DNA from 2 places in the Oceanobacter sp. 3_MG-2023 genome. Region 2 is predicted to be linked to the other one. Evidence: predicted binding sites of a transcription regulator. Region 2 holds the regulator's gene; the other holds the start of a gene.
What was found. The regulator PhoB, encoded in region 2, activates phosphate uptake and scavenging genes when phosphate is short. The targets are predictions, from matches to a motif close to TGTCATANNNNTGTCANA.
Positions count from the first base shown of each region.

Region 1: a site for PhoB is predicted at 2,110-2,127, ahead of Q8W32_RS02875 (choice-of-anchor I family protein). Genes of this name have one in related genera too.

Region 1 is NZ_JAUYVX010000002.1:211,220-215,605, forward strand. It holds gene Q8W32_RS02870 (hypothetical protein) at 1-21, opposite strand, end outside; gene Q8W32_RS02875 (choice-of-anchor I family protein) at 241-2,022, opposite strand; gene Q8W32_RS02880 (YebC/PmpR family DNA-binding transcriptional regulator) at 2,335-3,057, opposite strand; gene Q8W32_RS02885 (tRNA-uridine aminocarboxypropyltransferase) at 3,260-3,967, opposite strand; gene Q8W32_RS02890 (hypothetical protein) at 4,384-4,386, shown strand, end outside.
Region 2 is NZ_JAUYVX010000016.1:15,910-20,295, reverse strand. It holds gene cysZ (sulfate transporter CysZ) at 1-551, shown strand, start outside; gene phoR (phosphate regulon sensor histidine kinase PhoR) at 553-1,863, opposite strand; gene phoB (phosphate regulon transcriptional regulator PhoB) at 1,870-2,568, opposite strand; gene ubiA (4-hydroxybenzoate octaprenyltransferase) at 2,676-3,572, opposite strand; gene Q8W32_RS14270 (chorismate lyase) at 3,575-4,159, opposite strand; gene Q8W32_RS14265 (rubredoxin) at 4,309-4,386, shown strand, end outside.

The DNA.
Region 1 (4,386 bases), on a different contig from region 2:
AACCTCTTGCCGATCAATCATGGCGTTGTTACGCCATTAAAAGACAAAATTCCTAACTGGTGTAATACGGCATACGATCGACAGACGATCTCTGTATGGCAAAGAAATAGTATCCATGAATCGAGGCTCTAACAACTTGTCGGTTTGCCCAGCAGATAGCCAGGGGGACTACAGACGGTTATGGGAGACAGGCATAAAAAAACCGGCTATTCAGCCGGTTTTTTTCGAGCGTGGTGCGACTTACTTGAATTCGTACACGGTAGTAGTACCGGACACTTCGTTACCCACAATAACCAGGGCGTTACCGCTTGGGCTGTTGTCGGCAGAGACAAAGGCCAGACCTTCTGGAGCCAGATCGCCAGCTGCGCCAGCGGCCAGGTTGCCATCGTCGATTTCGTCGATATCAACAGAGAAGTCACGGTTCAGTTCGTAGGTTACAAACTGTGGTGCGAACGGGTTGCTGACGTTAAACACCATGATGCCACCCTGACGTTCGAGACCAATAAACGCGTAGGTTTCGCCGTTCACTTCACCCAGAGTCAGGCCTTCTGGCTCTGGCCCTTTGTTGTCGGAACGGTTGTCGATCTTGTTGTTGTCGTTGGAGGCGTTGAAGTAATAAGGCGTGGTATCGGCAACGGTTTGCTCGAACTGATCGCCAGAATCAAACACCAGGTCGCCTTCTGCATTCCAGATAGAGAACGAGCGCGCGCCGTAGACGTAGATTTCATCGATATCGCCGTCGTTGTCGGTATCGCCATCAACGCCGGATACGGTCAGGCCACCCAGGCCAGCGTCGGCGTCTTGCAGTACGGCAATCTGGTCGGAAGTGAAGGCTGTGGTATCCAGGTCCAGGTCTTCCAGATCGGATTCTTCAGAGAAGCCATCGTAGTCCCGAGCATCACCTTCGTTGGCGGTAACGATATAGGTGTTGCCGTTAAACGAGTAAGAAGCGATGGAGTCTGGCATGTACATGCCAAGCAGTGGTTGCTGTTCGATATTGGCAACCTCGTCTTCCTTGTTGGCATCCAGGCCGTTGCCTTGAACACTGTGGTCCTTGAAGCCCAGCGCTACTACGTCTGTTACCGTAGCGGTAGCGATGTCGACGATTGCCATGGCGTTGTTTTCTTGCAGCGATACAAAGGCCGTGCTGTTGTCGGCAGACACTGCAATATATTCTGGCTCCAGATCCTGGGCGACGGTGGCACCAGGGCCAAAGATACGGACGTCGTCATCAATCGGGGTGGCGCCATCAGTATTGAACGCAGAGAAGCCCGCGGTGCTGACGGTTGGTACGCCGTTGACGAGGCGGATGATGGAGACTGAACCCTCTGGGTCAACGGTGTAATCATCGTTGGGCTCGCCTTCGTTGGCGACCAGTACGGTGTTACCGTCGGGTGAGAAGGTGATCATATCTGGCAAGGCACCCACTTCAACAGAAGCAAGGAACGTCAGCGAGTCGCTGTTGTAGAAGTAAGCACGACCGTTGTCCTGTTTGGTATCTGCTTCGACGGCGAGGGCCAGAATGCCATTACTGACGGCAACGCTGTTAACACCACCGACTTCGAAGCCGGCTACACCGGCGTCTTCGGCAGAAATAGTGCCCAGCAGCGTTGGGGCGGATGGATCATTCAGGTCGAGCACGTCAACCGCGGCATTCCCTGAGTTGATCACAAACAGTTTGTTGGTGGTGCTGTCGAAGGCAACGATTTCAGCACCGCCATCGTCATAAATACCCGACTCATAACGGCCGACCTGAACCAGCTGACCACTGAAGCCATCAACACCATCGGTACCATCAACACCATCGGTACCGTCAACACCATCGGTGCCGTCAACGCCATCGGTGCCGTCAACGCCATCGGTGCCGTCAACGCCATCGGTGCCGTCAACACCATTGGTGCCGTCAACGCCATTGGTGCCATCAACACCATTGGTGCCGTCATCGCCATCAGAGCCACACGCAGCCAGCAGTGATGCCATTGCTACAGCCAGTGCCGTCTTCTTCATCATCTCAAGAGTCATTGCGATATCCTTTGTAAGCCAATGTTTTTTAAGGTCATATATGGTGCGTTAGCGTATGACTGTTTAATGACAGTGCTTTGACTCGGGTATGACAGTTGGATGACACTCAAATGGCAGAATGCTGACGCCATTAAAGAGTTTCAGAGAGGCTAGGGAGCGGGTGTTGGAGTGGGTGTTACTGATCCATTAAAGAATCAATACAAGCGAGAAGTGGATCATAACCGGGCAAGAAAACGGTAGCCGGTGTGGTGCGGCCAACAGCGGAACAACCGCCAGAGCTGGCGGCTGTTCAAGACCTGCAATCGCTGGGAATCAGCTTTCAAATTCACCGTTATGGTAGATTTCCTGCACATCTTCCAGATCGTTCATCAGATTGGCAAAACGCTCAAAGTGCTCGACATCGTCGGCGGCAATCGGGTGCGGCATCTGCGGCAGATAGGTGATTTCTTCCATTTCGAAATCAATATCAGGACGCCAGCTGGTCAGAGCGGTTTTGGTTTTGAAAAACTCAGTAGGTGGCACCAGCACCGTTACCATGCCGTCTTCGCAGTCGATATCCGAGACATCGATATCCGCTTCCATCAGCATCTCCAGCGCGTCATCTTCGCTGTCATCGGCAAATACAAACATGGCGCGATGATCGAACATGTGTGAGACCGAGCCCTGGCTGCCCAGTTTGGCCTTGCATTTGGAGAACACACCGCGGATTTCACCGAAAGTACGGTTGGGGTTATCGGTCAGGGCGCTGATCAACACCATGGCCCCACCCGGAGCAATGCCTTCGTACAACGCGGGCTGGAAATCTTCGCCCGTGCCACCGTTGGCTTTGTCGATGGCCTTCTCGATCACGTGGGTCGGTACCTGGTCTTTCTTGGCCCGATCGATCAGGGAACGCAACGACAGGTTTGCCGATGGGTCGGTACCGCCCGCCTTGGCGGCTACATAAATTTCACGGCCATACTTGGAGTAGACCTTGGTTTTTGCCGCGGCCGTTTTGGCCATGGATTCTTTCCGGTTTTGATACGCTCTGCCCATGGGAATCAGTCTTTTCTTGGGTGAATAAGTCAAAAAACGCCCGAATTGTACCCATTGCAGCGGAAGCTGTCTTGTCGATCCGGCCGCAGGCCATGGATTTCCACCGCAAAGCCGACGTCTGTCAGTCGTTGCTGAATCATTCTGAGCGCCAGAAAACAGCCTTCTGACCGCTGATTAAATCCGCGGCTGGCCACATTGCCGCTCAGTGACTGGGCTTGCCGGCCAGATAACGTTCACGGAACAGGTTGAAATATACCGCCAGACGGGCGCTGGCAACCGGTGCCTGCAACTGCTGCAGGATCTCGATCGTCACCTCAGCAGTACCCAATTGATAATCGTGCGCCGCTTCCCGTAACTGATAGTTGCCCGGAGCCTGTGGCTGAATACCCAACACCGGCAGATTAGCCAGACTGGGGCTACGGAACATCTTGCGCGCTTCGCGCCAGCTGCCATCCAGCAATACCAGCAGCGGTTTGCGCCGGGACTCAGCGGCCTGTGTACGGTATTGCTGCAACGCCGCAGGAGTATCGAGGCGACGGTGACTGTCGGCGTACTGGAACGGAAACACCAGTACAGGGGCATAAGCCGGATTGGTCAGCAACGCCAGCAGGGCCGGATCCGGCTCGGTGCGATTCCACAGAAAAGCGTGATTATCGCTTAATACATCCGCCACCAGACGGCCGCTGTTACTGGGTTTGTAGACCTCACCCTTATAAAAAATCAGACAAACGGCCGCTTCATCCGACGGCGCTGGCCGTTCTGAACACAAACACAAGGGCACCGACAGCAAACAATGCGGACAACGAACCATCCGCCCGCCACGGGCAATAAATGCCCGCCGGGACTGCGCCAACTCGCGCTGACGCAGACGAGTAACCGCATTTTCGAGCACAGGAGGAACATCAGACATGATCAGTACACGGGGAGAAAAGGGAGCGCATAGTGAGGCAAAGTGACCGCAGCGGCAAATTGTGGTTGCCTTATCGGGTAGAAGCGGGCCAGACCGTCGTCAGAAAACCGGGACAGAACAATGGTTAAACAGCGGTGTTTGGGTGGTTGAACAGCGATACCGGGCGATAGGGGATAGGGGATAGGGGATAGGGGATAGGTTCGGAGTATGAACCGGTATTGAACAGGCCTGGCGCGGTTAAACAATAGCCCCGAGAGACAGAATAACGACAAAAACCACCACTACTCCTGATTTTATGACCAAACCAGGACACTCCAGCAAATACCTGCACCCAAATGGATGACAGCCAAGTACACTCCACCTTGGTACATCCACACCAGATTCAGGCACATCGCAGCAAACCAGCGGAGATCAGCATG
Region 2 (4,386 bases):
ATTCCAGCTGGATCAGTTGGCTGGCCTGGCTGGTGGTGCCTCTGTTGCTGTTACTGTCGACCTTGATCTCGGGGTATTTTTTCAGTGCGGTGTTGTTGCTGTTGGCGAGTCCGTTTTATGGCTTGCTGGCGGGCAAGATCGAGCAGCGTCTGGGGCATGAGGTCGAGGACGAATCCATTGCCGCGTTGATCCCGCGTACGGTGATACGGGAGCTGGTCAAGATGGGTTATTACCTACCGCGTTATCTGTTGCTGCTGTTGTTGTCGTTTGTGCCGGGCGTCAACTTGCTGATGCCCTTCGTCTGGTTCTGGTTTGGCAGCTGGGTGATGGCGTTGCAATACAGTGATTATACTCTGGATAACCAGCAGCAGAATTTCCGCGCCAGCCGAGAGCAGGTGGCTACCCAGCGCTGGACGGCCTGGGGATTTGGTGGGGCGGTGTCGGTGCTGATGGCGGTACCATTACTGAACTGTCTGGTGCCCCCGGCGGCGGTGATCGGGGCTACGCTGTGGCAATTGCAACGGCAGGCCGATCAGTCACGGGCCGGTTGATCTATTGGTTGGCCTCATCACGGTTGTCAGATAAGCAGGCTGCGGGGAAAACACAGGTGAATGTGCTGCCCTTGCCTTCGATGCTGCTGATTTTCAGCTCGCCGTCATGGTGCAGCAAGACGTGTTTGACAATAGCCAGCCCCAGTCCGGTACCGCCAGTGGCGATGCTGCGGCTGGGGTCGGCGCGATAGAAGCGCTCGGTCAGGCGGGGGATGTGATGCTGGGCAATACCGATGCCGTTATCCGAGACGCTGAAATGCCCTTTGCCGCCTTCGGTATACCAGCGCAGTGTGACGTCACCCCCTTCCGGGGTGTATTTGACGGCGTTGAATACCAGGTTGGAAAATGCACTGCGCAGCTCATTATAAAAGCCCATCATTTTTTGATCCTGATCGATGGTCAGGGTAATGGTGTGCTTGCTGCTGCTGAGTGATGCGGCATCGCGACGGATGGCTTCCAGCAGCGGCTGCAGCTCGATAGGCTGAGGCTGTTCCGTCTTGCCGGTTTCCAGCCGTGACAGCATCAGCAAATCCTTGAGCAGGTTTTCCATACGATGACTTTGTTCGCTCATTTGCTGCAGCATGCGGCCCCAGCGTGGTGGCAGCATCTCGGAAGCGGCTTGCATGGTTTCGACGTAACCGGCAATCACGGTCAGCGGTGTACGTAATTCATGGCTGACGTTGGCAACAAAATCCTTGCGCATTTCTTCCAGTTGTTTCAAACGGGTGATGTCATGAATCAGGATCAGGCGATCCTTGCGGCCAAACAGGGTGATATTGAACTGCAGGTAAATGCGCGGATTGATGGGCGATCTAATCGTGAGCGGTTCCTGATAATCGGCCTTGTCGAAGTAGGCCTTGAATTCTGGCGTGCGGATCAGGTTGGTGATGGGTTGGCCAATGTCTACCGGGTTGCGTAACCCCAGGTAGTTTTGTGCGGCCTGGTTCCAGAATTCCAGCGCGCCGCTGGCATCCACCATCAAGACAGAATCTTGCAGGGCCGCGGTTGAGTCCTGGATACGATTGATAATGGCCTGCAGGCGCTGCTGGTGTTTGATATTGCTTTGCTGCAAGCGCTGGTTCTCGGTAAAAATCGCTCCCCAGATGCCCAGTGTTCGTGGTAATACGGTGGTTTGTCCCTGATCCAGCCAGCGGTGCAGGCGGTACAGTTGCAGCCATTGCCAGGTGATATAGGCCCCCATCATCAAACACAATGCTTCCAGCGGCCGGTCAAAAAAGACGTAACCACAACCAACGGCCAGAATCAGCAAGTAGACAAGGCGGCGCAATTCTCTGCGCCAGACGGGGGACATCAAAATTCAGGAGGCTTTGGTCGAAAAGCGGTAGCCGGTGCCACGCACGGTTTGGATCAGTTGTTCGTGAGACTCACCGAGTGCTTTGCGCAGACGACGAATATGCACGTCAACGGTGCGCTCTTCAACGTACACATTACCACCCCAGACTTGATCGAGCAGCTGGGCTCGGGAGTAGGCCCGTTCCTGGTGGGTCATGAAAAACTGCAACAAACGATACTCCGTAGGGCCGATGTCAATCGGGTCGCCATGAGCGGTAACGCGATGGCAGACCGGGTCCAGCATCAGGCCGCTGACTTCAATGGGCTCTTCGATGCCTTGTGGGGTGGAACGGCGCAAGACGGCTTTCAGTCGTGCGACCAGTTCTCGAGGGGAAAACGGTTTGGTGATGTAGTCATCTGCCCCCGCTTCCAGCCCTTGTACTTTGTTATCTTCTTCGCCCTTGGCCGTCAGCATGATGATTGGCAACTCAGCGGTGCGGTCTTCACGCTTGAGGCGCCGGGCAAATTCGACGCCACTGGTGCCTGGCAGCATCCAGTCGAGTAAAATCATATCAGGCTTTCGATCGATAATCTGCGCATGTGCTTCCTGTACATTGGCAGCCTCAAGGCATTCATACCCGGCCATTTCCAGGGCCACGGCGATCATTTCCCGGATAGGGGCTTCATCGTCCACAATAAGAACGGTCTTGCCAGCTTTGGTCATAAGGCTCGTCACGCAAATGTCACAATAGGAATAATGCGGAGGTATTACACTGACCTAGTGTTACAAGCATGTGACACTGTTGGCATTGGCGTCAAGCCTGACACCAATTACGCGCTGGACAGGGCGTAGTGTGACAGGAGTCCGGCCCAGATCAGCGTGCCATACCAATGGGCTGCCAGAAACACTTTCATGCAGGCTTCCCGGCGGCGACTGCGGATAGACCATAATTGCCAGACCAGATACCCTCCGGCGACGCACCAGGCCAGATAAAACGGCCAGCTTGCTTCCAGCTGATTGCCCGTCAGTAACAGACAAAAATGCGCCATTCCGTAGAGAATGGCGATCATGGTGACATCCAGGTCACCAAACAGGATCGCCGTGCTTTTGACACCAATCAGCAGATCATCGTCGCGGTCGACCATGGCGTAAATTGTGTCGTAACCGACCGTCCAGCAAACATTGGCAATAAACAATAACCAGCAGACAGCGGTCAGCTCATTGGCCTGTGCGGCAAAGGCCATTGGAATCGCCCAGGAAAATGCAGCGCCGAGAAACACCTGTGGCAAATGGGTATGGCGTTTCATAAAGGGATAAAGTGCTGCCAGAGCGACCCCGCCGAGGGATAACCAGATGGTCAGGGCATTGGTCAACAGCACCAGCGCCAGACTGATCAGGCACAGCACAATAAAGCCGGATAATGCTTCGCGGTCAGAGATACGTCCTTGAGTCAGGGGACGGTCCTGGGTGCGTTTGACATGGCGGTCGATATGACGGTCGGCGTAGTCGTTAATAACACAACCGGCCGACCGCATAAGAAATACGCCCAGAGTAAAGATCACCAGATTGGCAATGGAGGGAATGCCCTCGGCGGCAATCCACAGCGCCCACAAGGTCGGCCAGAGCAGCAGATAAGAGCCAATCGGCCGGTTCAGGCGTGTCAGCTGCACCCACTGATACCAGTTGGGCCAGAGTTTGTTGAGTGAGGCGGACAGAGGTGATTGCATAATCAACGCCTTGTGTCGTCTGACAAAGGAAAGGAGGCGGATACCAGCAAGGACGAGAAGGCTTCCGTTACCAGCAGTGGTGCACCATGAATTGTAAATACCGAACGCCTGGCCCAGCCAAACGGGTTGGGCTGGTTGACTGTTGACGCCCTTGTGCGGCTGAATTTCAGCGGTTGGCGGCGCAAACTGGGCTGGCGGAACAGATAGCTGCCAAGCGAGCGGTTACCAAGATGGCGAATCTGTTGTCCTACCCGTGCAAGGCTGGTCAATGGAATGGCAGTGCGGGCTCGCACCAGTTCCGTTTGTCCCAGGCACAAGGAAACCTCGCGTACCCAAACGGGTTGGCGTCCGTGCAGCTTCAGGTCTGCCTGTTCGGTTGGTAAAGCCGGGCCGCAATATTGTCGGATAACCTTGACCGAAAATGTGCTTGGGTCCAGTGCCTGCAAACGCTTGGTCAGTGACCCGGCGTCATTGAGCCAGTGACGCCACTCGCGGGGAATGCTCGCCAGTGTTACACAAAAGCGCCCGCTCCAGCGTGGTGTTGTGGCCAGAAGTTGCGCATGGTATCTGGGTATAGTGCTTTTCATGGCGGCGCAGCATGCGTCAAATCGCATTTAGTGGCAAGAGGATTGCTCTGTCCATTGATTTTATGCGGGTTGGACAGTAGCTTAGGCGGCCGAAGTATCGAGTCGGCTGATGCAACATCGGCTCCAGCCGTTATTATGACAGGTGTGACATGAAAAAATGGCAGTGCGTGGTGTGCGGCTGGATCTACGATGAAGCCGAAGGCGCACCAGAAGAAGGTATCCCGGCA